DNA from 2 places in the Micromonospora sp. NPDC006431 genome. Region 2 is predicted to be linked to the other one. Evidence: predicted binding sites of a transcription regulator. Region 2 holds the regulator's gene; the other holds the start of a gene.
What was found. The regulator HspR, encoded in region 2, represses chaperone genes until heat shock. The targets are predictions, from matches to a motif close to TTGAGTNNNNNNNACTCAA.

Region 1 (15,018 bases), on a different contig from region 2:
TCCGTACGCCGGCGGCATCGGCGGCGTGGAGCACCACTGCGACTCCTCCGAGGCGTACTACGCGCACACCCCGGGCCTGAAGGTGGTCACCCCGGCCACCGTCGAGGACGCGTACTCGCTGCTGCGCGAGGCGATCGACGACCCGGACCCGGTCGTGTTCATGGAGCCGAAGAAGCTCTACTTCTCCAGCGCCGAGGCCGAGCTGCCGGCGCGTACCGCGCCGTTCGGCAAGGCCGTCGTGCGCCGGGCGGGCACCGACGCCACCCTGGTCGCGTACGGGCCGGCGGTGCCGGTCGCGCTGGAGGCGGCCGAGGCCGCCCGCGAGGAGGGCTGGGACCTGGAGGTCGTCGACGTACGCACGATCGTGCCGTTCGACGACGCCACGGTCACCGCGTCGGTGCGGAAGACCGGCCGGTGCGTGGTGATCCAGGAGGCGCAGGGCTTCGCCGGGGTCGGCGCGGAGATCGCCGCCCGGGTGCAGGAGCGCTGCTTCCACGCCCTGCACGCCCCGGTGCTGCGGGTGTCCGGCCTGGACATCCCGTACCCGGCGCCGATGCTGGAGCACACCCACCTGCCCTCGGTGGATCGGGTGCTGGACACGGTGGCCCGCCTCCAGTGGGACGACCAGCCCGACACCCGGTGGGTGGCGGCATGAGCGAGCGCAGCGAGCGAATCATTCGGCTCCGCCCCGCACGTCATGACGACGCCGACCGCAGGAAGGTGGCGGCATGACCACCATGACGGGGACCCGCGACTTCCTCCTGCCGGACCTTGGCGAGGGGCTCAGCGAGGCGGAGATCGTCGAGTGGCGGGTCGCCGTCGGCGACGTGGTCACCGTGGACCAGACCGTGGTCGAGGTGGAGACCGCCAAGGCGGTCGTCGACGTGCCCTGCCCGTACGCCGGCCGGGTCGTGGCCCTGCACGGCGCGGCGGGTGAGGTCCGCCCGGTCGGCCAGCCGCTGATCACCATCGCCCCGCTCGACGGTGCGGAAGGGGACGACCCGCACGCCACCTACCGCGAGGAGGAGCGCGCCGGCTCCGGCAACGTGCTGATCGGGTACGGCACCGGGCACGGCGGCTCCGGCCGCCGGCGCCGCCGCCCGCGGCTCGCGCTGGCCCCGGAGCCCCCGGCCGCCGCGCCGGTCGGTGCCGTCGCCGGCCCGACTCCGACCGCCACCGCCCCGGCCGCTGCTGAGGCCACGCGGACGAGCGCCCTGGTCATCTCGCCGATCGTGCGGCGGCTGGCGAAGGAGCGCGGGATCGACCTGGCGTCGGTACGCGGCACCGGCCCCGGCGGGGTGATCCGCCGCGCTGACGTGGAGGCCGCCTCGGCCACCCGGCTGGCCGCGGTGCCGGACCCGCATGTCGGGCTCGCCCCCGACGGGGACGGTGACGTGGTCATCCCACTGACCGGCATCCGCAAGGCCATCGCCGACAAGCTCTCCCGCAGCCGGCGGGAGATCCCCGAGGTGACCATCTGGGTCGACGTGGACGCCACCGGGCTGCTGGCTACCCGGGCCGCGATCAACGCCGCCACCCCGGACGCGCCGGTCAGCATCCTGGCCCTGCTCGCCCGGATCTGCCTCAGCGGCCTGCGGAAGTACCCGCAGCTCAACGCGCACGTGGACACCGAGGGGCAGCGGATCATCCAGTCGGCCGGGGTGCACCTGGGCATCGCCGCGCAGACCGAGCGGGGCCTGGTCGTCCCGGTGCTCCGCGACGCCCAGCGGCTGACCACCCGCGAGCTGGCCGCCGCCCTCGCCGAGACCACCGCCGCGGCCCGGGCCGGCACCCTGCCCCCGGCGCGGCTGACCGGCGGCACCTTCACCCTGAACAACTACGGGGTGTTCGGTGTGGACGGCTCCACCCCGATCATCAACCACCCGGAGGCGGCGCTGCTCGGCGTCGGCCGCATCGTGGACAAGCCCTGGGTGGTCGACGGGCAGCTCGCGGTCCGCAAGGTGACGCAGCTCAGCCTCACCTTCGACCACCGGGTCTGCGACGGCGGCGTGGCCGGCGGTTTCCTGCGGCACGTGGCGGACTGCGTCGAGCAGCCCGCCCTGCTGGTGGCGAACGTCTGACCCACCGACCCGGCCCCGGCCCCGTCCACGCCCGGGGCCGGGGCCGTCCGCCGTTTCTCCGCTGCGCGACCGGGAATGCGAGCCCGGTCGCCGAGGGGGAGGAACGGGATGGAGCACTCGCACGTGCCCTCCGCCGGTGGCGTACGCCCGCACCCGGTCGCCGGCGCGCCGCTGATGTGCGACGCCCGGGCGCACGGGCTGACCGGGGACGGGACGACCAACCACCAGCCCGCTTTCGCCGCGCTGGTGGACCGGCTGGGGGACGCGCACGCCGCCGACCGGCGGGCCCGGGTGATCTACTGCCCGCCCGGGGTCTACTCGATCCGGGACGCCGGCACGGTCTGGCGCAGCGGCGTGTCGCTGCTCGGCGCCGGTCCGGGCGCGACCCGGTTCGTGCTGAGCAACTCGGGCAACCGGGCTGATCCCACCCCGCCGGCCTTCCACACGGCGGCGCTGCCACCAGCGGGATCCTCCTGGAGTTGCAGCAGGCCGGGGTGTTGCGGCCGCGGGGGATCCGGATCGTCGGCTGCCACGCCCAGGGCAACCGTTTCGGCATCTCCGACTGGGGCGCCAACGGCCTGATCGTCTCCGCCTGCACGCTGACCGGGAACCTGGAGGCGGCTGGGACAGTTTGCGCCCGGCCACCCAGACCCATGGCTTCTGGATCACCGAACGGGGCAGCTGCGTGGGCCGGGTCGAGGACAACGACCTGGCCGGGAACGCCGAGGGCCCCACCCGGCTGGACACCCCGCCCATCGGTGGCCGGTGGGAACGCAACCACGGCGACGACGAATGGGACTGACTGGGCGAAGAAATGTCATTCCGTACGCGGTCGACAAACTTAAGTCGCCCCGGTCAAGCAATTGTTTGAAACGGCCTACAGCTTCTCCGGTGACCGACAGAATGGGAACGAAGGGGACTGGAAATGGGGGTGGGGAAATGGACCTGAGGCGGCGAATGACGCTGTTTGCGGTGACCATCGCAGCCACGCCACTGGTGGTCGGCGCGTGCACCGCCGGACCGAAGTCGGTGGGCGGCAAGGGGGCTGCACCCCCGTCGATCACGGTGACGCCGGCGGACAAGACGAAGGACGTGCCGGTCAGCGCCGAGGTGGGGGCCACCGTCAAGGACGGGAAGATCACCGCGGTGCGGTTGACCGACGACAAGGGCGCGCAGGTGCCGGCCGAGCCGCGCGAGGACGGGTCGGGCTGGGTGCCGACCCGGCCGTTGCAGAATTCGCGGACGTATACGGCGGAGGTGACCGCCACCGGTGACAAGGGGCGGACGAGCACGCAGAAGACGACGTTCACGACGATGGGGAAATCGACCAAACAGGCGATCAAGAGCACTTTGTATTTCAGCGGGGAACAGACCTACGGGACGGCGATGCCGTTGGTGGTCGCTTTCGAGCCGGGCATTCCGCAGGAGGCCCGGGCGGATGTGCAGCGCCGGTTGTTCGTGAAGACGGACCCGCCGCAACCGGGCACCTGGTCGTGGGTGGGGGACGGCACGCAGGTCTACTACCGGGCACCCGACTTCTGGAAGCCGGGCACGAAGATCAGCGTGCGGGCCGGGCTGGAGGGGTTGCCGATCGGCAAGGACCGAATCGGGGACGCGGACCGGTCGGCCTCCTCGAAGATTGGCCGGCAGGTCTCGCTGGACATCGACAACGCCACCAAGCAGATGGCGGTCTACCAGGACGGCAAGCTGCTCAAGAAGATCCCGGTCAGCCTCGGCAAGCCGGACACACCCAGCTCCAGCGGCAACATGGTGATCATGGAGAAGTTCGACCGGACCACCTTCGACACCCGGGGTGAGGCGAACGGCGGCTACGTCGTCGACGTGGACGACGCCCAGCGCCTCACCTGGGGCGGCGAGTTCATCCACGCCGCGCCCTGGTCGGAAGGGGACCAGGGCTACACCAACGTCTCGCATGGCTGCGCCAACGTCTCCAACGCGGCGGCGGACTGGCTGATGGGCATCACGCAGGTCGGTGACCTGGTGACGGTCAAGGGCACCGAGGTGCAGCTGCAGGCCGGCAACGGGTGGACCGCCTGGAACGTCGGCTGGGACGAGTTCGCCAAGGGCAGCGCGCTGCCCGTACCGGCCGGGCTCAAGCCCACGGTCAGTGCCACGCCGCACCCGGGCGCGGTGGCCGGCGGGTCGGCGCCCGCTCCCGCGCCCTCCAGCAGCGGCGGCTGACCACCGGGGAGGAACGACCGAGGCCGGCCCGCCGTAACGGCGGGCCGGCCCCCTTCCGGCCGGCCCGGCGGTGCCCCTCCGGGAGCCACGGCGGTCCGGCCTCTTCCGGCCGGCCCGGCGGCGTCCCTGCGGGAACCACGGCGGGCCGGCCCCATCCGTCAGCTCAGGTCCACCCGGGCCACGCCCGCGGCGGTCAGGCTGCCCAGCCAGAGCCGCTGCCCGTGCTGCCGCACCCCGGTGATCATCGGGTACGCCCCGCTCGGCCCGTGCAGCGTCCGCAGCACCCGCCCGGCGCCGTCGACCAGCGCGACCAGCCCGTAGCGGCGGGGCTGCGGCTGCACCGCGCCGGGCAGCAGCGCGACGAGTTGGCGCACCCGGGGATGCGGCAGGAGCTTCTCCATGCTCGGTAGCCGGGGGCTGGGCAGCGCGATCCAGTAGGTGTCGTCGCCCACCGCCGACACGTTGTCCGGGTACGCCGGCAGATCGGCCAGCACGGTGGCCCGCCCCTCCGGCAGGTCCACCCGGAGCAGCCGGTGCGTGGCCGTCTCCACCAGCATCAGCGCCGACTCGTCCGGGGTCAGCGCCACCCCGTTGGGGAAGTACAGGCCGCTCGTCACCACCTCGGTGCGCCCGGTCCGCCGGTCGTACGCGAGCACCCGCCCGTTGGGGCGGTGCTCCAGCAGGTCCCGCTTCCAGTGGGACAGCGGGAACCGGTCTGAGCTGTCGGTGAAGTAGACCGTGCCGTCCCGGGCCACCGTGGCGTTGTCGGCGAGATGCACCTCCCCACTGCCGGTCAACTCGCGCACCGCCCCGTCCGGCGTGACCCGCAGCAGCCCCCGGTACGCGTCGCAGACCAGCAGCTCGCCGTCGACCGGGTCCACCTCGATGCCGAGCGGCCGGCCGCCGGTCTCGGCGAGCAGGGTGGGCCGGGTGCCGGCCGGGGCGTCCGCCGGCCACCACCAGAGCCGGCCCTGTTCGTCGCCGCTGACCGCCCTGCCCTGCGGGTCGATCAGCACGTCCTCCGGACCGTGCCCGCCGTCGGGCAGCGGCAGCAGGTCGGCCCGGTCGAGGCGGTCGTCGGTGGGGGCCCACGGCCCGTCCAGCGGCGGGGGCACGGTGGCCGGCTCACGGACCGGCCGGATCAGCAGCGGCGGGCGCCGGCGGGGGACGGCCATCCGGTCATTGTTCCCCGCCGATGCCCGGTCGGGCAGTTGCCGGCGGCGTGTCGCGCGACATCGGGCAGCGCGCCGGAGACCAGCGCGGCACCGACCACCACCGCGTCCGCCCTGGCCGGCGTGCGGGTCCGGGGGGATCCCCTGATGCTCTCGGGGTTCGACCCGGGACGTACCCGGATCCCGGGTTCCGGCGGGCCGGAAGTGTCGGTCCCCCGGGATAGGTTTCTCGGCATGGGGCAGCACAGCGACCGGTTCCACGTCGAGATCAGCGTGGGCGACCACGAGGTGGACATCCGGGCGATCGGCGAGATCGACATCGCCACCGTGGGATCGTTCCGGGCCGCGCTCTGGGCGGCCCCGGCGCGGCCCGTGCTGCGGGTGGACCTCTCCGGGGTGCGGCTGCTCTCCGCGGCCGGGGTGCGCACGCTGGTCGCCGCGCACCTGCGGGTCCGGGCCCGCGGCGGCGTGCTGGTCCTGGTCGATCCCGGCCCGGTGGTCGCCCGGGTGTTGCGGGCCACCGGTCTGCACCGGGTGATGCCGGTCCGGGAGTCGGCCGTCGCGGGGGAGCTGGTCGCGGCCTGACGCCGCCCTCGTGGCGGTCGGGCGGCGCAACCGCCCCGGCGGGACGGACCAGGGCCGCCGGCGTGGGTGCCGACGGCCCTGGTCGGCCGGGTCAGCGGACGCCGAGCAGGTCCACCACGAAGACGAGCGTCTCGTTCGGCTTGATGACGCCACCGGCGCCCCGCGCGCCGTAGCCCAGGTGCGGCGGGATGGTCAGCCGGCGCCGGCCGCCGACCTTCATGCCGACCACGCCCTGGTCCCAGCCGGCGATGACCTGGCCCCCGCCGAGCGGGAACTCGAACGGCTCACCCCGGTTCCACGAGGCGTCGAACTCGCGGCCGGTCGAGTGGGCCACGCCGACGTAGTGCACGGTGGCGAGCTGGCCGGGGCGGGCCTCCGGACCCTCGCCGACCGTGATGTCGTCGATGACGAGATCGGCGGGCGGCGCGCCCTCGATCGGGCCAACCTCGGGCTTCTGCATGAGCGGGTCTCCTCGGTGTTCCGGGTGTGGTCCCCGTCGATCCTGCCGGATCGCGACCGGCCGATACCCGCGGGTCCCGGGAAAGGGTCCGGTCGGGGCACGCCATGGTGGGCGCCACCTTCGGTGACGCCCGCCGAGGCCCCGGGCTCAGACCGGGCGGGCGAGCTGGGCGGCGAGCAGCGCGGGCGCCTCGGCGAGGGAGGGCCCGTACCAGGTCAGGTGGCGGCCCGAGACCAGCGTGGCCGGTACGCCGGGGAACGCCTCCGGTCCGTCGCCGGCCGTGAACCGGTACGGCTCGTCCGGCAGCACCGCCAGGTCGGGCCGTCGTCCGCGCAGCTCGTCCAGGCTCGGGCGGGGATACCGCTCCGCGTGTCCGGCCCACTGGTTCGCCACGCCCAGCCGGTGCAGCACGTCACCGGCGAAGGTGTCCCGGCCGAGCACCACCCACGGCCGCCGCCACACCGGCACCACCGCGGCCCGGTGGCTGGTCGGCGTGGACAGGTCGGCCCAGGCCCGCCGGGCGGCCCGCAACCAGTCCGGCTCGTCCGTCACGTCGAGCGCGGCGACCAGCTCGCCGAGCTGGGTCAGCGCCTCCGGCACCGTACGGGGAAAGGTGACCCGCACCGGTACGCCGGCCGCGCGCAGGGCGTCCGCGTCGGCAAGCCGATTCTCCTCCTCGTTGAGCAGCACGAGGTCGGGCCGGAGTGCGAGCACCCGGTCCAGGTCCGGATACTTGCTCCCGCCGACCCGGGCGACGTCCAGCCCGGCCGGATGGGTGCACCAGTCGGTCGCCCCGACCAGCACCTCGGGCCGGGTCAACGCCACCGCCTCGGTCAACGACGGCACCAGCGACACCACCCGCACGTCGGGCCTCCCCTCGGTCCCGTACATGCTGCCCCAGCCGGGGAGCGGCGGCGGTTCCAGGTCGCGTCGCGGGGCCGGACGCGTCGGGCTGGCGTTGCCGGCGGCGGCGCCGGCTCGCGCCGCGTCGGACGCCGAGCCGGCGTTGCCGATTCAGGGCCGGGGTTCGTCCACCAGGGCGGTCACGTCCAGGTGCGCCGGCTGGCAGCCGACCGTCGCCGCGAACCGGCGGACCGCGGCGTCGACGTGCGCGCGGGCCGCGCCGAGACCGGCGCACGGGTCGACGCGCAGCTCCACCCAGACGTCCGGCCCACTGACCGGTCCGGTGAGCACCACCCGGGCCCGGTGTACCCCGGGAGCCCGGCACAGGTCCCGCTCCAGCGCGGCGGTCAGCACCTCGCTCGCCACCCGGGTACGCCCGCCCCCGTCACCGGGATGCGCCAGCGTGCCGGCGAGCCGGCCGGGCACGCGCAGCCCGGCGGCCAGCAACCGCTGCCCGAGCAGGGCCACCAGCACCCCGCCGACCGCCACCGCGAGACCGCTCCACGGCGTGCCGGCCCGCCACCAGCTGGCCGGGCCGGCCCCCAGCAACGGGGCGCCGCCGCCCGGCAGCCAGCCCAGCCCGACCGCCAGCGCGGTCCCGCCGGCGGCCACGAGCACCAGGGCGAGCACCGTCCACAGCAGCCGGTGCGCGGCGTTGCTCACGTGGCCCGCCGGGCCGGTAGGAGCCGGACGTCGATCCGACCCCGGCGCGGTGTGGCCAGCCGGTCGAGTTCCCGGCGCAGGGCGAACTCGACGTCGGCGCGGGCCGCCGGGTCGGCGGTGGCGGTCACCCGGGGTCGCCAGGAGTCCCCCCGCCGGCGCAGGCGTACCCGGGCCCGTCGGACGCTGGGCACGGCGTAGACCGCCCGGGCCAGCCGTCGTTCCATCGACCGGCGGTGCAGGTGCCAGCGGTCGTCCTCGGCGAGCCGCAGCCGGGCCGGGCGCCACCGGCGCAGCTCGGCGACGAGGACCACCAGCCCGAGCAGGGTTACGCCGCCGGCGACCGCCCGGGCCGGGGCGTCCTGCCAGCGGGTGGTGATCAGCGTCGCGTACCAGCGGTGGACCAGCGGACCGGGACCGCCGAGCGCGGCGAGCAGCCCCTCGGCGACGGCGAGCGCCCCACCGGCGAGCAGGGCGACGGCGAGCAGCAGGGTGGCGACCCGGTTGACCGTGCGCATGTCAACCTCCGGCCGCCGGGATCCCGCCGCCCCGGGCGCGGTCGCCGCCGGCTGTCGACGGGTCGGCCGGCAGGGGCATGTCCACCACCGTGACGGTGACCGACTCCACGGTCAGGCCGGTGTGCGCCTCGATCCGGGCGGTGACCCGGCGGCGGACCGCGGCCGCGACGGTGGGCAGGTGCGCGCCGTAGCTGACGGCGAGGTCGAGGTCGATCCGGGCGGCCTGCCCGGCCACCCGGACGGCCGCCGTCGGGCCGGACACGGCCGGGGCCAGCCGCGCCGCGTCCGCGGCGAGCCGGGCGAGCCATTCTTCGCTCCAGGGCCGGGCCGGCGCGACCGGGCGATCCTGGGTGGACGTGCCGCGCCGCGGCAGGGTGCCGGTCATCGGACGCCTCCGTTCACCGGTGTCGGCCGGCGGGGGCCCGATCGGCGAGCCCGGGCAGGGTGACGTCCCCGTCGAGGACCCGGACCAAAAGCCAGCCCACCAGCCCGGCCAGCGTGGCGCCCGCCGCGGCGCCGGCCCCGCCGAGCGCCCAGACCGCGACCAGGAGGAACCCGGCGAGGAACCCGAACTGATGGCGCGTCATGCCCACCTCCGCTGTGCGGTGACCGACCGGACGGGCGGGGCGTACCCGTTTCCCCGCCGCGCACTCATGGCGGACGAGGACCGCGGAACCGGGGTCCGGCGACGGTGACGAACGGGTACGACCCGCCCGATCGTGCACCGGCGACACGACGAACATGATCGAACGCATACACTCGGGCGTCGATCGACGGACGGATGGATCTGGCGAAGATGACGAGCACCGGCAGCGTGGCGGCGTCCTGGCTGCGTCCGATCACCGGCGGGGCGGCGCCGCTGCTCAGCCGGGCCGGCCAGGTCGGGTACGCGGCGCGGCGGCTGAGCGAGCTGGTGCAGGGGCGCCCGCCGGGGATCACCGGGCACCAGTGGAGCACCGCCAGCAAGGAGGGCTTCGACCTGGTGGTGTGCGCGGCCGACACCGGCTGGCCGCTGTTCGCCCTGCAGATCGCCGCGCCCGCGCCCGCCGGTTCCGCCCAGCGCGCCGAGCGGATGACAAGCGCGGTCTGCGCGGCCGTCGGTCTGCCGGTGCTGCGGGTGGAGTCGCCGACGCTGCGCGGCTCCGAGCACGGCCGCCGCCTCGTCGAGTACGTCATCGACGCGCGCAGCTACGCGGCCGGCACTCAAGCCGGCCCGGAGGGCGGGGACATGGTCGGGTTCCGGGACATTCTCGGCCGGCTTCCCGACGGCCGCCGCGGACCGGTCAACGACCTCGGGGCGCTGACCCGGGCCGCCGCTGTCGAGGCGTTCGTCGAGCGGCGCCTCGCCGACCCGATCGTCCGCGGGCTGCACGTGCAATGGGCGGACGGCCCGGCCGAGGGGTGGAGCTGGGTCGAGGTGCGGCCCGGCCGGTGCCTGGTCGAGCGGGTCCAACTCTTCGCGCAGCGTTTCTCCTGTGGGGTGGACCCGGACCGGCTCGCCGAGGACCTGGCCGCGGTGGCGGTCGGGGAGCGGTTGCGCGACCTCGAGGTCGGCGAGCCGCCGCTGGTGGACCGGGACGAGCTGCGGCAGCAGATCCGGCGGCTCGCCGCCCGGCGGGACGAGTTCGCCGGCGGCTTCGCCTTCGACCATCTCTGGGTTGACTGATCGACCACCTCGGCGCCGGTTGCGGCGGAACGGTGCCGCGAATTTCCCGATCCACCGTTGAACCGTCACCGCGGTAGCTCCGTACCTCAGCGGGAATGACGCGGGTCTTCCGAGCCGTGCCGAGACGGTGCGGAAAGGGCATCGTCGGTCATCGACGTGTGCCCGGACCGTAGCAGTTGATGGAGTAGGCCAACCAGACGCTCGCCTTCGACGTGGTGCGGATCCAGGTCAGGTAGGCCGACCGAACCGTGGAAAGCCCGCGGCACCGACCGTTCGCGGTTAGACCGGCGCGGGTTCCGGCCGGGCCGGAGCCGGGGCGGGTACGCGCAGCGCCGCGATCCGCCGGGTCCGGGCCGGCCCGGCGAGCAGGTTGCCCAGCGCCACCAGCAGCGCCAGGCCGGCCAGCCCCAGCCAGAGCGTGGTGTCGCCGAACCGGCCGGTGACCAGGCCGCCCACGGTTGGCCCGGCGAAGCTGGCGAAGGCGTGGCCGAGCGAGTAGACGCCCTGGTAGCGGCCGCGCTGCGCGGTGGGGGAGAGGTCGGCGGTGAGCGCTGAATTGGCGGGCGTCATGAGCATCTCGCCGAGTGTCCAGACCATGACGGTGCCGGCGTAGAACCAGACGGTGTCGGCCAGCGCGGTGAGGGCGAACCCGGTGCCGATCACCACCGCTGCCAGCGCGATGGTGCGGGAGCGGTCGAAGCGGGCGATCAGCCGCGGCACGAAGAGTTGCCCCACCACGATCATCAGTCCGTTCACCGCGATGACCGGCCCGTACGCCGATGCCGGCAGCCCGTCGGCCTGCAACGCCACCGGCAGCATCACGTCCGCCTCGATGCACAGCCAGATGAGCCCGGTCAGCGCCGTGAAGGTGAGGAAGACCCGGTCGCGCAGCACCGTGCCGAGGCCGCCCCGGTCAGCCGGGGCGCGCGGTCCGACGACCTCCGGGGCCGGGCGGGACTCGGGCACCTTGACCGCGATCAGGGCGGCGGTGCCCAGCAGCACGGCCGCGTTGACCACGAACAGCAGCACCGGGTCGGCCCGGATCAGCACGCCGGCCAGGGTGGCGGCCACCGAGAAGCCGATGTTGATGGCCCAGTAGTTGAGGGTCAGTGCGCGCAGCCGGTCGCGGTCGCCGACCACGTCGATGATGGTGGCGGTGAAGGCCGGCCGGGCCACGCCGAGGCAGAGCCCGAGCGACAGGGTGAGCGCCGCGATCGCGACGGGGTGGCCGGTGAGGCCCAGGGCGGCCGCGGTGACTGCGGCGCTGAGGTTGCCGGCCAGCATCGCCGGTCGCCGCCCCCACCGGTCCGCGATGATGCCGCCGAGCAGCGTGCCGAGGGCGCTGCCGGCCCCGTGCAACCCGATCACCACGCCGGCGTACGAGGGGTCGAAGTGCCGTACGGAGACCAGGTAGACGCCGAGGTAGATGGCGACGAACCCGCCCAACCGGTTGATCAGGGTGGCGGTCCAGAGATACCAGAAGGTGCGGGGTAACCCGCCCCCGGTCTGCCTCCACCAGGTCGCCATGCGTCTACCCCCGTGCGTCGTACTTGTAATGACCTCAGACGTCGTCGGTCATTACAGTCGAGGGGTGCGGCAGGGTGCCGGTCCGGTGCCGGCCATGGTGGTGTCGGTCACGGCGTGGGGTGGAGTTCGCTACCGGCTCTCCTCCCGGGGATGAAAATTGTTAACGCGGGGAAAAGCCGCCCGGGGTCATGCCGATTTCTCAGCGTGACCCCGGTGTGCCCGACGGTGAACCGGGAGGTTCAGCGGTTCTTGTAGGCCTCCACCACCGAGACGGGGATGCGGCCCCGCTCGGAAATCTCGTAGCCGTTCTTCGCGGCCCATTCCCGGATGGCGCGGTTCTGCTCGCGGTCCATTCCCGAGGTGGCCGGACGGGCGGTCCGACGTGCCGCGCGACCCGCCTCGACCGGCCCGCGCCCGATCCGCCGGCCAGCGGTGATGAACGGGTCGAGGGCCTTACGCAGGACCCCCGCGTTCTCGTCGGAGACGTCGATCGTGTATGCCACGCCGTCCAGGCTGAACTCGACGGTCCGATCGGCCTTTCCGCCGTCGAGGTCGTCGGTCAGAACAGTGATTACTTTCCTTGCCATCGCCATTGCTCCCTGTGTCGGGCGGGGTGTGGCTAAGAGTTTGACCTATGGCGCGGCAATTTCGCAACAATAACCGACCTTCGCCATTCGGCGGGTCGGCTAATCCGCCCGCGGAATGGCTCTCTCGGGCCCTGTGTACGGCAGCGGGCGGATGCGAATGAGTGGCGTGGGTCACATCCCGGAACAAGGGGCATGGTTTGTAACTTGAGTCAAACACGCTCAACTCAACGTGATGGCAGGTGTTCGATGGCAACTCTTCCGGTACTTCCCCTCACCGACGCCGTCCTGCTGCCGGGCATGGTCATCCCGGTGACCCTCGACCCGACCACCCAGGCCGCGGTCGACGCGGCCCGCGCCAGCGGCGACAAGAAGCTGCTCGCCGTGCCCCGCATCGACGGCGAGTACGGCTCCGTCGGCGTGATCGCCACCATCGAGAAGGTGGGCCGGCTGCCCAGCGGCGAGCCCGCCGCCGTGGTCCGTGGCCTCGCCCGGGCCCAGATCGGCTCCGGCGTGCCCGGACCGGGCGCCGCCCTCTGGGTCGAGGCGGCCGAACTCGACGAACCCGCACCGGCCGGCCGCGCCCGGGAACTCGCCCGCGAGTACCGCGCGCTGATGACCTCGGTCCTCCAGCAGCGTGGCGCCTGGCAGGTCATCGACGCCATGGAGCGGATGACCGACCTCTCCGAGCTGGCCGACGCGGCCGGCTACGCGCCCTGGCTCAGCCTGGCGCAGAAGACCGAGCTGCTCGCCGCCCCGGACGTCACCGCCCGGCTCGAGCTGCTGGTCGGCTGGGTGCGGGACCACCTGGCCGAGCAGGAGGTCACCGAGCAGATCAACAGCGACGTCCGGGAGGGCCTGGAGAAGTCCCAGCGGGAGTTCCTGCTCCGCCAGCAGCTCGCCGCGATCCGCAAGGAACTCGGTGAGGACGAGCCGGACGGCTCCGCCGACTACCGCTCCCGGGTCGAGTCCGCCGACCTGCCCGACAAGGTACGTGAGGCGGCCCTGCGCGAGGTCGGCAAGCTGGAGCGGGCCAGCGACGCCTCGCCGGAGGCCGGCTGGATCCGTACCTGGCTCGACACGGTGCTGGAGATGCCGTGGAGCACGCGTACCGAGGACAACACCGACCTCGGCGCGGCCCGCGCGGTGCTCGACGCCGACCACGCCGGCCTGGCCGACGTGAAGGATCGCATCCTGGAATACCTGGCGGTGCGCAATCGGCGCGCCGAGCGCAACCTCGGCGTGGTCGGCGGGCGCGGCTCGGGCGCGGTGCTCGCCCTGGCCGGCCCGCCCGGCGTCGGCAAGACCAGCCTCGGCGAGTCGATCGCCCGGGCGCTCGGGCGCAACTTCGTCCGGGTCTCGCTCGGTGGCGTCCGGGACGAGGCGGAGATCCGCGGCCACCGGCGCACGTACGTCGGCGCGTTGCCCGGCCGGATCGTCCGGGCCCTGCGCGAGGCCGGCTCGATGAACCCGGTCGTGCTTCTCGACGAGGTCGACAAGCTGGCTGTCGGCTACGCCGGCGACCCGGCGGCGGCCCTGCTGGAGGTGCTCGACCCGGCGCAGAACCACACCTTCCGGGACCACTACCTCGAGGTCGACCTCGACCTGTCCGACGTGCTCTTCCTGGCCACCGCCAACGTGGTGGAGACCATCCCCGGCCCGCTGCTGGATCGGATGGAGCTGGTCACGCTGGACGGCTACACCGAGGACGAGAAGGTGGCCATCGCCCGGGACCACCTGCTGCCCCGGCAGCGGGAGCGGGCCGGGCTGACCGCCGACGAGGTGACCATCGCCGACGAGGCCCTGGCCCTCATCGCCGGCGAGTACACCCGGGAGGCCGGCGTCCGGCAGCTCGAACGCGCCCTGGCCAAGATCCTGCGCAAGGTGGCGGTCGCGCTGGCCGCCGACCCGACCCCGGTCCGGGTGGACACCGACAACCTGGCCCGCTACCTGGGCCGGCCGAAGTTCACCCCGGAGTCGGCGGAGCGGACGGCGGTGCCCGGCGTGGCCACCGGACTGGCGGTCACCGGTGCCGGCGGCGACGTGCTGTTCATCGAGGCGACCAGCATGGAGGGCGAGCCGGGGCTGACCCTGACCGGCCAGCTCGGCGACGTGATGAAGGAATCCGCGCACATCGCCCTGTCGTACCTGCGGTCGAACGGGCGGCGGCTCGGGCTGGACCCGAACGCCCTGGCCGGACGGCGGATCCACCTGCACGTTCCGGCGGGCGCCGTGCCCAAGGACGGCCCCAGCGCCGGCATCACCATGGTCACCGCGCTGGCCTCGCTGGCCAGCGGCCGACCGGTCCGCCCCGAGTTCGGGATGACCGGTGAGGTGACCCTCTCCGGCCGGGTGCTGCCCATCGGCGGTGTGAAGCAGAAGCTGCTCGCCGCCCACCGGGCCGGCCTGACCGAGGTGATCATCCCGAAGCGCAACGAGCCGGACCTCGACGACCTCCCCACCGAGGTACGCGAGGCGCTGACCATCCACACCCTCGCCGACGTCGCCGACGTGCTCGCCCTGGCGCTGCGCCCGGCCGACGTCGACGCGGAGACCCTGGGCGGCCAGCCGCTCGCCGCGGCCTGACCCGTTCGTCCGGCACAACGAGGCCCCCGGTCGGTCGACCGGGGGCCTCCGCCGTGCTCACCAGCGGTCCCGGC
Region 2 (15,018 bases):
CGTCGACCCAGGTCTCCGGCAGTACGAAGAGCGGCGCGGCGTCGAGGCCCTGGGCGGCGAGCATCTCCGACAGGTGGGCGGCGATCTCGTCGGCCGCCTCCGGCGGCACCCGGTCCAGGACCATGGCGATCACCGTGCCGCGGGCCCGGGCGCCGCGCAGCAGCTCCCAGGGGACGGCGTCGGCGTACCGGGCGGCGGTGGTGACGAAGAGCCAGAGGTCGGCGGCGGCCAGGAGCTGCCCGGCGAGCGCCCGGTTGGCGTCGACCACCGAGTCGATGTCGGGCGCGTCGAGGAAGGCCAGCCCGGCCGGCAGCGCGGGCGCGGTGACCAGGTGCAGCGTGCCCGGGTGCTCGCTCGGCTCGTTGGTCCGGGTCAGGCCCGGCAGCAGGTCGCCCCGGCGGAACCACGCGGCGTCGGCCGGGTTGCAGACCAGCACCGGCGAGCGAGTGGTGGGGCGGAGCACCCCGGCGGCGCTCACCCGCGCTTGGACGAGGCTGTTGACCAGGGTCGACTTGCCGGCGCCGGTCGAGCCGCCGACCACCACCAGCAGCGGGGCGTCGAGCCGGGCGAGCCGGGGCAGCAGATAGTCGTCAAGCTGGTCGGTGAGGCCGGCGGCGGCGCGCCGGGCCGGCTCCGCCGAGGGCAGGGTGAGCGGGAACCGCGCCGCCCCGATCGCGGCCCGCAGGCCGGCGAGCGCGGCGGGCAGGCCCTCGGCGCCGGTGGCGGGCGGGTCCTCCCCGACGTCGAGTCCGGAGCGGGCTGCGACGGCGGGCGTGCCGGAATGGGTGGCGGAATCGCCATGCGTCGTCACCGCTAAAGCGTGCCCGACCGATGCAAGGGAAGACAACCGGACAGTAATAACGGTCAGGTTGCGTCGGGTCGACTCAACCTCGACTTGCGGTTTGCCGGCCGCGTGGCACTATTGAGTCCGGTCCACTCAACTTGTGGTGCGGTCGCTGCGGGCGACCCGCCGGGCAGCTCGGGGGCGAGGCCCCTGACCTGCTCACCGTTACGAAGCGAGGAAGCGAACATGGCACGTGCGGTCGGCATCGACCTCGGCACGACGAACTCCTGCGTCAGCGTTCTCGAGGGCGGTGAGCCCACCGTCATCGCCAACGCTGAGGGCTCGCGGACGACCCCCTCGATCGTCGCGTTCGCCCGCAACGGGGAGGTGCTCGTCGGTGAGGTCGCCAAGCGCCAGGCGGTGACCAACCCCGACCGGACCATCCGCTCGGTCAAGCGGGAGATCGGCACCAACTGGACCGTCGACATCGACGGCAAGAAGTACACCCCGCAGGAGATCTCGGCCCGCACGCTGATGAAGCTCAAGCGGGACGCCGAGGCGTACCTGGGCGAGCAGATCACCGACGCGGTGATCACCGTCCCCGCCTACTTCAACGACGGGCAGCGCCAGGCCACCAAGGAGGCCGGTGAGATCGCCGGCTTCAACGTGCTGCGGATCGTCAACGAGCCGACCGCGGCCGCCCTGGCGTACGGCCTGGACAAGGGCTCCAAGGAGCAGACCGTTCTGGTCTTCGACCTGGGTGGCGGCACCTTCGACGTCTCACTGCTCGAGCTGGCCGAGGGCGTCATCGAGGTCAAGTCCACCAGCGGTGACAACCACCTCGGTGGTGACGACTGGGACCAGCGGATCATCGACCACCTGGTGAAGACCTTCCGTGGCGAGCACGGCATCGACCTGTCCCAGGACAAGATGGCGATGCAGCGGCTCAGGGAGGCGGCCGAGAAGGCCAAGATCGAGCTGTCCGCCGCCACCACCACCAACATCAACCTGCCGTACATCACCGCCGGTTCCGCCGGCCCGCTGCACCTCGACGTGACCCTGAGCCGCGCCGAGTTCCAGCGGATGACGCAGGATCTGCTGGACCGCTGCAAGGGCCCGTTCGAGCAGGCCGTGAAGGACGCCGGGATCAAGGTCTCGGACGTCGAGCACGTCATCCTGGTCGGCGGCTCGACCCGGATGCCGGCCGTGACCGACCTGGTCAAGCAGCTCACCGGCAAGGAGCCCAACAAGGGCGTGAACCCGGACGAGGTCGTCGCCGTCGGCGCCGCCCTGCAGGCCGGTGTGCTCAAGGGTGAGGTGAAGGACGTCCTGCTGCTCGACGTGACCCCGCTGAGCCTGGGCATCGAGACCAAGGGCGGCATCTTCACCAAGCTGATCGAGCGCAACACCACCATCCCGACCAAGCGCTCCGAGGTCTTCACCACTGCGGACGACAACCAGCCGTCGGTGCTGATCCAGGTGTTCCAGGGCGAGCGGGACATCGCGGCCTACAACAAGAAGCTCGGCACCTTCGAGCTGACCGGCCTCCCGCCGGCGCCGCGCGGCGTGCCGCAGATCGAGGTCACCTTCGACATCGACGCCAACGGCATCGTCAACGTGCACGCCAAGGACCTGGGCACCGGCAAGGAGCAGAAGATGACGATCACCGGCGGCTCCTCGCTGCCGAAGGACGACATCGAGCGGATGCGCCGGGACGCCGAGGAGCACGCCGAGGAGGACAAGCGGCGCCGCGACGAGGCGGAGACCCGCAACGTGGCCGAGGCGCTCCAGTGGCAGACCGAGAAGTTCCTCGCCGAGAGCGGCGACAAGCTGCCCAGCGAGAACCGGGACCAGCTCAACGAGGCGCTCGGCGAGCTGCGTAGCGCGCTCGGCGGCCAGGACATCGACAAGATCAAGGCGGCCCACGAGCGGCTGGCCCAGGTCTCCCAGCAGGCCGGCTCGCTGCTCTACTCGCAGCAGCAGGGCGAGCAGGGTGCGCCGGGCGCGGCCGGGCCGGGCGCCGGTGCGACCGGTGCGACGGGTGGCGCGAAGGCCGGCGGCGCCGACGACGTGGTCGACGCGGAGATCGTGGACGAGGACAAGAAGTGACGGAGAAGCCACGAGCGGCCGACCCGGGCTCCACCGGGTCGGCGCCGGGTGGCTCGGCCAGCGCCGGACCGGGCGCCGGCGACGAGCCGCGGATCGTCATCCGAGACAAGCGCAGAATCGGCAAGACCACCGAGCAGCCCGCGGCGGACGCCGCAGCCGCGGACGCCGCGGCCGACGCGCCCGCCGAGGGGCTGGTCGAGGAGACCGAGGTCGTGGTTGACGAGATCGAGACCGAGGCGCCGGTCTCCGGTCCGCCCGTCGTCGACGCGCCGGCCGAGCCGACCGAGGAGGTCGAGGAGGTCGTCAAGCCGGGCGGGCCGCTCGGCGCCGAGCTGGAGGCGCTCCGGGCCGAGCTGGACGAGCGGACCCGGGATGTGCAGCGGGTGTCGGCCGAGTACGCCAACTACCGCAAGCGGGTCGACCGGGACCGCGCCCTGGTCCAGGAGCAGGCGACCGGCTCGGTGCTGACCGCGCTGCTGCCGATCCTCGACGACCTGGACCGGGCCCGCGAGCACGGCGACCTGGTGGGCGGGTTCGGCTCGGTGGCCGAGCAGCTCACCACGGCGCTGGGCAAGTTCGGCCTGACCGCGTTCGGCGAGCAGGGCGACCCGTTCGATCCGACCCGGCACGAGGCGGTGGCCCACCAGACCTCCGCCGACGTGACCGAACCGACCTGCGTGCAGGTCATGCGTCGGGGTTACCAGCTCGGCGAACGGCTGCTGCGGCCGGCCCTGGTCGCGGTCGCCGACCCCGAGTAGTGCCGACCCGTGACGTCCCGCCCGCCCGCACCGGGCGGGCGGGACGACCGGGGTACGTCCCGTGGAAGGGGGTGGACGGGTGAGTTCCAAGGACTGGATCGAGAAGGACTACTACGCCGTGCTGGGCGTGGAGAAGTCCGCCTCCTCTGACGAGATCAAGAAGTCGTACCGGAAGCTGGCCCGGGAGTCGCACCCGGACCACAACCCCGGCGACCCGAAGGCCGAGGAGCGGTTCAAGGCCGTCTCCGAGGCGTACGCCGTGCTCGGCGACGAGAAGAAGCGCCGCGAGTACGACGAGATGCGGTCGCTGTTCGGCTCAGGCGCGTTCCGGCGCCACGCCAGTGCCGGAGGCCAGCCGGGCGGCATGCCCTTCGACGTCTCCGACCTGTTCGGCGGCGCGGCCGGCGGCACCGACACCCGGTTCGGTGGCGGCGGGTTCACCGACCTGTTCAGCTCGATCTTCTCGGGCGGCGGCGCCGGTCCGGCCCGCGCTCGCGGCCCGGCGCGCGGCCGGGACGTCGAGGCCGAGGTGGCGCTCGACTTCGAGGACGCGGTACGCGGCGTCACGCTGCCGCTGACGCTGCGCGCCCCCGGGGTCTGCGACACCTGCCACGGCAACGGCGCCAAGCCGGGCACCCAGCCGGTGGCCTGCCCGGTCTGCCAAGGCGCCGGGGTGACCACCCGCAACCAGGGGTCGTTCAGCTTCTCCGAGCCGTGCCGCAACTGCCAGGGCGTCGGCACGATCGTCGAGGAGAAGTGCCCGGAGTGCCACGGCACGGGCGGGGTCACCAAGACCCGCACGCTGAACGTGCGCTTTCCGGCCGGGGTGGCCGACGGCCAGCGCATCCGGCTGGCCGGCCGAGGCGAACCGGGTGAGCGGGGCGGCCCGGCGGGCGACCTGTTCGTCCACGTGAAGGTCCGCCCGGACGAGCTGTTCGGGCGCTCCGGGGACGATCTGACCCTGACCGTGCAGATCACGTTCGCGGAGGCGGTGCTCGGCACCGACCTGCGCGTACCGACCCTGGACGGGACGGTGACCCTGCGGGTGCCGGCGGGTACTCCGAGCGGCCGGGTGCTGCGGGCCCGGGGCAAGGGCGTCGTACGCAAGGACGGCCGCGCCGGTGACCTGCTGGTCACCCTCGACGTGGTGGTCCCGGCGAAGGTGTCGGACGAGGCGCGGGCGGCGCTCGAGGCGTTCGCGGAACAGACCCCGCCCGCCGCGCGGGAACATCTCGACGCCCGGGTGCGTCGGTTCAGTTGACCGGTGAAGGCAGCGGAGGTGAGCGGGGATGTCGCAGGAGTTCGTCGGCTCGGGTGACCCTGCCTACGAGGCCAAGGTCCTGATGATCTCGGTGGCGGCCCGGATGGCGGGGATGCACCCGCAGACCCTGCGCCAGTACGACCGGCTCGGCCTCGTGCAGGCCGGCCGGGCGTCCGGCGGTGGCCGCCGGTACAGCGTCCGGGACGTGGTGCTGCTCCGCGAGGTGCAGCGACTCAGCCAGGACGACGGCATCAACCTGGCCGGGGTCAAGCGGATCATCGGCCTGGAACGGCTGCTGGAGGAGGCCCAGCAGCGGGTGGCCCGGCTGGAGGCGGAGCTGGACGCCGCGTACCGGCGGATCGCCGAGCTGGAGTCGCTGGGCCGGTTGTCCCGTGGCGACCTCGTGCCCACCAACCGCACCTCGACGGCGCTGGTCGTCTGGCGGCCACGCCGCACCGGCGACCGCTGATCCCGCGCTCCGCCGCCCGTCGCCACTCATTCCGTGCAGATCAATGGGATGAGTGGCTGTTCCGCGTCCGGCAGCCACTCTCTCCGCTAACCTGTGAATCAGGCCCAACCAACTCAATCCGGACTCCGAACTTGGCAGGGGGAGCCATGACGGAATCGGCGAAGAAGGTGGCGCAGGAGGCGGAGGACCGGCTGGAGAAGATGGCCGTGAACATCCGCGAGCGGTTCGATCGGTTAACCGAGAGCCGCTTCACCGACAAGATCAAAGAAGGCCGCTTCGCTGACCAGCTGGACCACGGCATCGACCGGGCCAGGCTCGACGAGCGGCGCAAGAAGCAGGGCGGATCGACGAGCTGACGACCCGTCGACGTGCGGACCGGGACCCACGGGGGGTCCCGGCCCGTTCGCCGTGCCAGGGCCACACCCCCACCACAAGAGGAAAAGAGGGCTAGAGCCGCCGGTTCTCCCGCACCAGGCCGCCCTCGCACCAGTCGCCGTAGGCGAAGAGGTCCGGCCGGGCGAGCAGCACCCGGCTGTTGTGCGCCCAGTTGCGCATCAGCTCGTCCCCGGTCCGCTCGGCCTGCTCGACCAGTTTGCGGAAGCGGCGCTTCGGGTGGGCCCGGAAGTTCGTGCGGATGCCGTCGGCGGCGTAGATGTAGAGGCAGTGCAGGGCGAACCGGCGGGCCGGGCAGGCCGTGTCCATGGCCAGTTGGAAGAGCGTCTGCACCAGGTGGTCACCGGCGACCAGCAGGTCCCAGTCCGGGGGCATGGAGGTCAGCGGTACGGAGTCCGGCTGGTACGCCCAGGCCCGCAGCTCCGCCGGCGAGGGGTCGACGGGGTTGGCGAAGCCGCGGAACGTTGACTCCTGCACGCTCACCGGCCAACCTTCCGTTTCCGCTGGCGGGGGCACCGGCCACCCGCGGACGCTGGCTGCTGGGGCGACACGGTAACGCGGTTGCGCGTACCTGCGGTAGACCTTCCCGGAACCAATTCGGCGACCGTTGGCCGGGCCGGGTCCACCGTACGGTCGACCCGGCCCCGACCAGGGTCAGTCGGCCGCCCCGACCGGGACGGGCCGCCGGGCGGCGGTGCGCTCACGCAACCAGCGCTTGAACCAGGGCAGGTCGGGCAGGCGGGCCAGCATCGGCCCGGTCACCACGGTGATCAGCACGTACGCGGTGGCGAGCGCCGCCAGCTTCGGTTCGATCGGTTGCGCGGCGGCGACGGCGAGCCCGGCGATGACGATGGAGAACTCGCCGCGCGGGGTGAGCGCGAAGCCGGCCCGCCAGCGACCGGGCTCGGCGATCCCGGCCCGCCGGGCCGCCAGATAGCCGGTGAGCAGCTTCGTCCCCATGGTGACCACGGCCAGCCCCAGCGCCGGCAGCAGCACCGGGGGCATGTCCAGCGGGTTGGTGACCAGCCCGAAGAACACGAAGAAGACCGCGGCGAAGAGGTCCCGCAGCGGGGAGAGCAGCTCCGTCGCGTGGTGCGCCACCGGGCCGGAGAGGGCGATGCCGACCAGGAACGCCCCGACCGCCGCGGACACCTGCAGCTTGGCCGCGACGCCGGCGACCAGCAGGGTCAGGCCGAGCACCCCGAGCAGCAGCGCCTCGGGGTCCTTCGCGGAGAGCGCCGCTGAGATCAGGTGGCCGTACCGGATGGCGACGGCCAGCACGACGACCACGGTGAGCACCGCGACGGCGAGCGCCACGCCGCCCTTGACCAGGCCGACCCCGGCGAGCAGCGCGGTGAGCAGCGGCAGGTAGAGGGCCATTGCCAGGTCCTCGATCACCAGCACGGAGAGGATCACCGGGGTTTCCCGGTTACCGATCCGGCCGAGGTCGCCGAGGACCTTGGCGATCACCCCGGACGAGGAGACCCAGGTGACGCCGGCGAGCACCACGGCGGCGGTCCAGCCCCAGCCGAGCAGCAGGGCGAAGGCGAAGCCGGGCAGCGCGTTGAGCACCGCGTCGATCAGGCCGGCCGGGGCCGCCGAGCGGAGGTTGCCCACCAGTTCGTTGGCGCTGTATTCCAGGCCGAGCATGACCAGCAGCAGGATCACGCCGATCTCCGCGCCGACGGCGAAGAACTCCTCGCTGGCGTTGAGCGGCAGCAGGCCGCCGTGGCCGAAGGCGAGCCCGGCGAGCAGGTAGAGGGGGATGGGTGAGAGGCCGACCCGGCGACTGAGTCGGCCGAGCAGGCCGAGCAGCAGCAGCAGCGCGCCGACCTCGATGAGCAGGATCGTGGTTTCGTGCATCCGCGTCAGCCGTCCGGGTCGGTGTCGGCAAGGATTGCGCTCACCCCGTCGAGGCCCTGGCGGTTGCCCACCACGACCACGACGTCACCGGCCGCGAAGCGGAAGGTCGGGTCCGGCGAGACGATGACCTCGCCGTCCCGTAGCACCGCCACGATGGAGGCGCTGGTGCGGGTACGCGCCTTGGTGTCGCCCAGCCGCTTGTTGACGTACTTCGAGCCGGCCGGGATGGCGATCTGCTCGGTGAGCAGCCCCGCGGCCTGCTCACGCAGCCCGGAGAGCTGGCCGAGGATCAGCGACGCGCCGAGGATGTCGGCGAGCGCCTCCGCCTCGTCGTCCGTCAGCGGGATGTCGGCCTGACAGGAGTCGGGATCGTCCGGGTCGTAGAGGACGAGATCCCGTCGGCCGTTGCGGTGGGACACCACGCCGACCCGGCGGCCCGATTCCGTCACCAGGTCGTGACGTACGCCGATCCCCGGTAAGGCAGTCTGTTCGACACGTACTCGCACGCTGGCGAGGTTACCCGGTTGGAGCTCGGATGGATTCGGCAAGATCCCGCCGCCTGGTCGTCCTCCTCCTGCTGCTGCCCGTGCTGATGGCCTGCTCGATCGGCGACGTCCGCCGGCCACCGCCGAACCGGGCCTCCGCGTCACCCCGACCGTCGGCGACCGCGCCGCCGGTCGCCGACGTCGATGAGGTACGCCGCGTGCAGGTCGCCGTCCCCGACCGGTACGACCCGCCGTTCGTCGAGTTCGTCGACGCCGACCAGGCGTACGCCCTCTTCGCCACCTGCGACGGCCGGCCGCCCGGCCGGGACTGCCCGGCACAGCTCTTCGGCACCGGGGACGGTGGGCGGTCCTGGCGGGCGCTGCCGCATCCCAGGCCGGTCGCCGACAACCAGCAGCTCTACGCCCCGAAGGGCCTGCTGGTGCTCGCCGCCGAGCCGTTCGGCTGGTACGCCTCGACCGACGGCGGCGTCACCTTCACCCACCACCCGGGGACCGCGCCGTCGCCGGTGCTGTCGGGGGCCAACGGCCAGTTCCAGGTGGCCGAGCAGGACGGCCAGGTGGCCCGCTGGGACGGCCGCCGGCTGCGACCCTTGGCCGCCCAGCCGGGACTGCCGGCCGTGAACACCGTGCGCGAGGTCGAGGATCTGCTGGTGGCGGCCGGCGCGAGCGACGGGAGGCCGTACGCCGCGGTCTCCGCGGACCAGGGACGGCGCTGGCAGCGGACGGAGGTGCCGGCGCCCGACGGTGAGGTCGGTGTGGTGCGGGTGATGCGCTCGCCCGACGGCGAGGCCTGGCTGGTCGGGGAGCGACCGGACCGGACGGGCTTCCCGGCGCTCTGGCGCTACCGGGGCAACTGGCAGTTGGTGCGCGCCGACGGCCACCCGGACCGGATCCACTCGGTGGTCCCCGCCGGCGCTGGGCGGGTGGCGGTGACCGGGCCGGACGGCGTGGGGGTGGTGGTCGACGGCCGGTACGAGCGGGTCAGCTGGCCGGTCGGCCCCGAGCACTACCTGTCGCTGCTCGCTGACGGCACGCTCGCGGCCCGCGCCCCGGACGAGACGGTCCTGTCCGTCGGCCCGGTGGGCGCCCGCCGCTGGATCAGGGTGGTCCTGGTCGGCGACTGACCGCTCGGCCTTTTGGCCGCGCTCGTCCCGGCAGCGCTCCGGCGACCGGGGTCTGTGGTGGTGGCGTCCTTTGGACCTGAATCGTTTGCGCCATCACGTTCGCGGGCCCGCTCATGATCGTCGGCAGCTGAGCGACTCGACTCGCCGATAATGGTGCAGCGTGGCCGTCAACGATCGCGATCCCGGCTGCTACCTGACCTGCCTACGGACCTCAAGCGGACCAGATCAGGGGGCAGCGTCTCGGGGGGTTACGTAGATGCCCTTGCCCTGGTGGCCCTCGACCAAGCCCTCGGCCTGGAGGATCAACAGCGCTGAGCGGACCGGCTCAGCGGAGACTCCGTAGTGCGCGATCAGCTCACGCAGCGACGGGAGCTTGTCCCCTGGGGCGTACTCACCCGAGGCGATCTTGTCTCTGATGTCCTGTGCGATTCGCTGGCGGTCGGAAACTCGGGGCATGGCAGCAACTCCTGGTAGGCCCCAAGATCTTCCCACGGGTGATACACGTCAGCCAACACTTCGCGTGCTTAGCATGGCCACTCCTTGTCATTGAATGCTTTGCATTGTATGTTGCTGGACGGACGCCTCGCAGCGGAAAGCCTGGTAGGCAACCGGCCTCGCTCGTCGGGCATCCGTCGCTGGCACGACTGGACCGCCGTCGTGTGGACCGGTCGTGCCAGCTCCGCGTACCCATACGCCGGGTGGGACCGGCGTGCCCAGGAAACGGCCCTGCTGCCGTACCGCCGACCAGGGCTGCGGTGGCAGGACGGGCGGGCCGGCTGATCAATGGTGCTCGGCTGGTCCGCTGCCTCCGCCCCTCGGTCACTGATGTCGAGAAGGGATCAGCATCGTGCGTAACTTCCTGCGGCCCCTGTCGAAGCGCCGCAACGTCGGCCCGGTCAACCAACCGCCGCCCGGCGCGTACCGCTCGACGTCGTACCTGCCGCTGCGGCCGTGGCAGGTGCGGAGCCGCACCTTCGCCACCCGGCGGCGCGGCCTCGACCCGGTCGAGGTGGCCGCGTTCCTCGACCGCGTCGCCGGCGATCTTGCCGCGGCGCAGGCCGAGGTGGCCCGCAGTCGGGCGGAAACGGCCCGGATCAAGGACGCGCTCCGCGAGTGGCAGTCCCGCCAGGCCCCCACCATGCGTGACCTGGCCCGGCGCCCGTGACCAGCCGCTACGTTATCCACTTGCCGGTCCGGGCACCCGACCTGGCTCGGGCGAAGATGCTCGGCCGGACCGCCGCCCGCTCGCTGGCCTTCCTCACCCACGTCGACTCCGGCGAGACCACCGTCTCCACCGAAGACAACCAGGGGGTACGCCATCGCGTGTTCTGCGACCACCGTCTCGACGACGGCCGCCGATGCATCCTGCGCGCCGACCACGAGACTCCCTGTACGGCCCGCCTGCCCCGCTGACCGCGGTGGGTTGCCCGGTCGGGACCGGATCCCCGACCGGGCGCGTGAGCGGCCGATGCTCAGCGAAGCGAGGCGAAGAATTCCCGGATGTCGCCGACCAGCACGTCGGTCGCCTCGTGGGCCGCGTAGTGCCCGCCGACGTCGCCGCGCCCCTCGACCTCGGTCTGGTACGCCGTCCACCGCACGATGTTGCCGTGGTCCCGCTCGGCGAATCGGCGGATCGACTGGAAGTCGCCGGGGAACATGGCCAGCGCCGTGGGCGTGGTCGTCGGCCCGGTCGGGTGCTCGGTGGTGTGCGCGTCCTCCCAGTAGAACCGCATGGACGAGGCGGCCGTGCCGGTGAACCAGTAGACCGCCACGTTGGCCAGGATGAAGTCGGCGTCCAGGCTCTCGTCGAAGAGTTGTGCGTTCCAGGCGAGCAGCCCGACCGGTGAGTCGGCCAGCGCGAACGCCAGGGTCTGCGGCTGCTGGCTGTGGACCTGGTTGAAGGAGAACTTGTTCTCGTAGAACCACTGCAGGTGCTTGAGGGCGGCCTGGTCGGCCTCGGAGAGTCCGGCGAACTCGGCCGGGTCGCCGGACGGGAACGAGAAGAGCTGGGTGACGTGCACGCCGAGCACGTGCTCGGGGTCGATCCGGCCGACCTCGGGCGACACCAGGGAGCCACCGTCGTTGCCGACCGCGCCGTAGCGGTCGTAGCCGAGGCGGGCCATCAGCTCCGCCCAGGCGTGGGCGGTGCGGTAGCGGTTCCAGCCGGCGCTGCGGGTCGGGCCGGAGAAGCCGAAGCCGGGCAGCGACGGGATGACCAGGTGGAACGCCGGCGAGCCCGGGTCGGCCGGCTCGGTCAGCGGGGCGATCACGTCCAGGTATTCGACCACCGAGCCGGGCCAGCCGTGGGTGAGCACCAGCGGGGTGGCGTCCGGCCGGGAGGACCGGATGTGCAGGAAATGGATGTCCTCGCCGTCGATCTCGGTGACGAACTGCGGGGACGCGTTGAGCCGCGCCTCGACCGCCCGCCAGTCGAACTTCTCCAGCCAGTACGTCGCCAGCTCGCGGACCCGACCGGTCGGCATGCCGTACGCGGAGCCGGCGCCGGGCAGCTCTCCGGGCCAGCTGGTGCGGCGCAGCCGGTCGGCCAGGTCGTCGAGCGCGGACTGCGGGATCTCGACGCGGAACGGGCGGATGGTGGTGCTGGACATGCGCTGCTCCTTCAGAACGGAATGCTTCGTTCCGTTTGACTGTAGCAGAGCGGAACGATCCGTTCCACTGCTAATCTGGATTCATGCCGAACCCCACCGCGGCTCCGCAGCTCCCCGGCCGCCGCGCGCAGGCCGCCCGCAACGACGCGGTGATCCTGGAAGCCGCCCGCGCCGTCTTCCTGGCTGACCCGAAGGCGCCCATCGCCGCAGTGGCCGAGCGCGCCGGCGTCGGCATCAGCGCCCTCTACCGGCGCTATGCCGGCAAGGAGGACCTGCTCCGCAAGCTCTGCCACGACGGCCTGCGGCGGTACATCGCCGTGGCGGAGGAGTCCGCCGCCGACCCGGACGGCTGGCGGGCCTTCGCCGGGTTCCTGGAGCGTGTCGTCGATGCCGACGTGCACTCGCTGACCGTGCATCTCGCCGGCACCTTCACGCCGACCGAGGAGATGGGGCGGGACGCGGTGCGCTCCGGTGAGCTCACCGCGGAGTTGGTCGAGCGGGCCAGGGCCACCGGTCGGCTCCGCGCGGATGTGGTGGTGCAGGACGTCGGGTTGCTGCTGGAGGGGTGCGCCGCGATCCGCGTACCCGATCCGGAGCGGACCCGGGAGCTGCGTCGCCGGCACCTGGCGCTGCTGCTGGCCGGTCTTGCCGTGGCCGAGCCGTCACTGCCCGGGCCACCGCCGGCGGTCGGGGAGTTCGACTGGCGGTGGCGACGCTCCGAGTGAGCCAGCTCACACCATCGGAGTTGAGCGGAATAGACTCAACTCTGGTTGTGTCGATTCCAGTGGACACGCCGATCCGGGGGAGCCCATGAACACGGAACGCCTCACCACCAAGAGCCGCGAGACCATCACCGGCGCCGTCGCGCTGGCGAACCAGCGCGGCCACGCCACCGTGGAGCCCTGGCACCTGCTGCTGTCGCTGCTCGACACTGAGGGTTCGACCGCCGCCGGCCTGCTGCGCGCCGTCGGGGCCGACCCCGCCGAGCTGCGCCGGGTCGCCCAGCGTTCGGTCGACGCCCTGCCCGCCGCGCACGGCTCCAGCATCGCCGAGCCCACCCTGGCCCGCGAGTTCGTCAACGCCATCGGCGCCGCCGAGCAGATCGCCCGGCCGCTGGGCGACGAATACACCTCGACCGAGCACCTGCTGGCCGGCCTGGCCCGGGTGGGTGGCGCGGTCTCCGTCGCCCTCAAGAACGCCGGGGCCACCGAGGAGAACCTGGTCGCCGCCTTCCCGACCGTCCGCGGTGGGGACCGCCGGGTCACCACCGCCGACCCGGAGCAGACCTACCAGGCCCTCGCCAAGTACGGCGTCGACCTCACCGCCAGCGCCCGCGAGGGGAAGATCGACCCGGTCATCGGCCGGGACTCCGAGATCCGCCGGGTGATCCAGGTGCTGTCCCGGCGTACCAAGAACAACCCGGTGCTGATCGGTGAGCCGGGCGTCGGCAAGACCGCCATCGTCGAGGGCCTGGCCCAGCGCATCGTCGCCGGTGACGTACCCGAGTCGCTGCGGGACAAGAAGCTCGTCTCGCTCGACCTCGGCGCGATGGTGGCCGGCGCGCAGTACCGCGGGCAGTTCGAGGAGCGGCTGAAGTCGGTGCTGGAGGAGATCAAGAACTCCAACGGCCAGGTCATCACCTTCCTCGACGAGCTGCACACCGTGGTCGGCGCCGGCAAGGGCGAGGGCTCGATGGACGCCGGCAACATGCTCAAGCCGATGCTGGCCCGGGGCGAGCTGCGGATGGTCGGTGCGACCACGCTGGACGAATACCGCGAGCACATCGAGAAGGACCCGGCGCTGGAGCGCCGCTTCCAGCCGGTGCTGGTCGGCGAGCCGACCATCGAGGACACCATCGGCATCCTGCGCGGCCTCAAGGAGCGCTACGAGGTGCACCACGGCGTACGGATCACCGACGCCGCGCTCGTCGCCGCCGCCTCCCTGTCCGACCGCTACATCACCGACCGGTTCCTGCCCGACAAGGCGATCGACCTGGTCGACGAGTCCGCGTCCCGGCTCCGGATGGAGATCGACTCCCGCCCGGTCGAGGTGGACGAGATCGAGCGGGCGGTGCGCCGGCTCGAGATCGAGGAGATGGCGCTGGCCAAGGAGCCGGACGCCGCCTCCGCCGAGCGGCTGGAGCGGCTCCGCAAGGAGCTGGCCGACAAGCGGGAGCAGCTCACCGCGCTCTCGGAGCGCTGGCAGCTGGAGAAGAGCCACATCACCAAGCTCTCGACCGCCAAGGAGGAGCTGGAGCGGCTCGGCGGCGAGGCCGAGCGGGCCGAGCGTGACGGCGAGCTGGAACGCGCCGCCGAGCTGCGGTACGGCCGCATCCCCGCCCTCAAGGCCGAGCTGACGCAGGCCGAGGAGGAGCTGGCCCGGCTCCAGGCCGACGGCGCGATGCTCAAGGAGGAGGTCGGCGCGGACGACATCGCCGCGGTGGTCGCCTCCTGGACCGGCATCCCCGCCGGCCGGCTGCTCGAGGGGGAGACCGCCAAGCTGCTCCGGATGGAGGAGTCGCTGGGTTCCCGGGTGGTCGGCCAGCGCGAGGCGGTCGGCGCGGTCGCCGACGCGGTCCGCCGTGCCCGGGCCGGCGTCGCCGACCCGGACCGTCCGACCGGCAGCTTCCTCTTCCTCGGCCCGACCGGTGTCGGCAAGACCGAGCTGGCCAAGGCGCTCGCCGAGTTCCTCTTCGACGACGAGCGGGCCATGGTCCGCATCGACATGAGCGAGTACGGCGAGAAGCACTCCGTCGCCCGCCTGGTCGGCGCCCCGCCCGGCTACGTCGGCTACGAGGAGGGCGGCCAGCTCACCGAGGCGGTGCGCCGCCGGCCGTACTCGGTGGTGCTGCTGGACGAGGTGGAGAAGGCCCACCCCGACGTCTTCGACGTGCTGCTCCAGGTGCTCGACGACGGCCGGCTCACCGACGGCCAGGGCCGTACCGTGGACTTCCGCAACGCGATCCTGATCCTCACCTCGAACCTCGGGTCGTCGGTGATCAGCGACCTGACGCTGACCGAGGAGCAGCGTCGGGAGGGCGTCCTCGCGGTGGTCCGGTCGCACTTCAAGCCGGAGTTCCTCAACCGCCTCGACGACATCGTGGTGTTCGCCGCCCTGCAGGGCGAGGATCTGCGGGCCATTG

Region 1: lon (endopeptidase La) is a predicted target of HspR. The motif match lies at 12,566-12,584, and genes of this name have one in related genera.

What each region holds. Positions count from the first base shown of each region.
Region 1 is NZ_JBIAHQ010000010.1:143,266-158,283, reverse strand. Features, by position in the region: gene ACFYM6_RS19060 (alpha-ketoacid dehydrogenase subunit beta) at 1-655, shown strand, start outside; gene ACFYM6_RS19055 (dihydrolipoamide acetyltransferase family protein) at 729-2,081, shown strand; partial or broken gene ACFYM6_RS19050 (hypothetical protein) at 2,190-2,776, shown strand; gene ACFYM6_RS19045 (hypothetical protein) at 2,713-2,883, shown strand; gene ACFYM6_RS19040 (Ig-like domain-containing protein) at 3,021-4,283, shown strand; gene ACFYM6_RS19035 (SMP-30/gluconolactonase/LRE family protein) at 4,442-5,458, opposite strand; gene ACFYM6_RS19030 (STAS domain-containing protein) at 5,690-6,040, shown strand; gene ACFYM6_RS19025 (FKBP-type peptidyl-prolyl cis-trans isomerase) at 6,132-6,500, opposite strand; gene ACFYM6_RS19020 (helical backbone metal receptor) at 6,648-7,364, opposite strand; gene ACFYM6_RS19015 (hypothetical protein) at 7,515-8,066, opposite strand; gene ACFYM6_RS19010 (hypothetical protein) at 8,063-8,581, opposite strand; gene ACFYM6_RS19005 (Asp23/Gls24 family envelope stress response protein) at 8,583-8,966, opposite strand; gene ACFYM6_RS19000 (hypothetical protein) at 8,980-9,168, opposite strand; gene ACFYM6_RS18995 (hypothetical protein) at 9,378-10,247, shown strand; gene ACFYM6_RS18990 (MDR family MFS transporter) at 10,527-11,774, opposite strand; gene ACFYM6_RS18985 (Lsr2 family protein) at 12,014-12,361, opposite strand; gene lon (endopeptidase La) at 12,608-14,944, shown strand; gene ACFYM6_RS18975 (DEAD/DEAH box helicase) at 15,002-15,018, opposite strand, start outside.
Region 2 is NZ_JBIAHQ010000001.1:320,007-335,024, forward strand. Features, by position in the region: gene ACFYM6_RS01575 (ABC transporter) at 1-811, opposite strand, end outside; gene dnaK (molecular chaperone DnaK) at 1,031-2,893, shown strand; gene grpE (nucleotide exchange factor GrpE) at 2,890-3,651, shown strand; gene dnaJ (molecular chaperone DnaJ) at 3,731-4,912, shown strand; gene ACFYM6_RS01595 (heat shock protein transcriptional repressor HspR) at 4,941-5,381, shown strand; gene ACFYM6_RS01600 (hypothetical protein) at 5,528-5,737, shown strand; gene ACFYM6_RS01605 (hypothetical protein) at 5,829-6,257, opposite strand; gene ACFYM6_RS01610 (cation:proton antiporter) at 6,429-7,637, opposite strand; gene ACFYM6_RS01615 (cation:proton antiporter regulatory subunit) at 7,643-8,143, opposite strand; gene ACFYM6_RS01620 (hypothetical protein) at 8,173-9,267, shown strand; gene ACFYM6_RS01625 (winged helix-turn-helix domain-containing protein) at 9,493-9,723, opposite strand; gene ACFYM6_RS01630 (DivIVA domain-containing protein) at 10,115-10,432, shown strand; gene ACFYM6_RS01635 (hypothetical protein) at 10,453-10,680, shown strand; gene ACFYM6_RS01640 (epoxide hydrolase family protein) at 10,740-11,876, opposite strand; gene ACFYM6_RS01645 (TetR/AcrR family transcriptional regulator) at 11,960-12,601, shown strand; gene clpB (ATP-dependent chaperone ClpB) at 12,687-15,018, shown strand, end outside.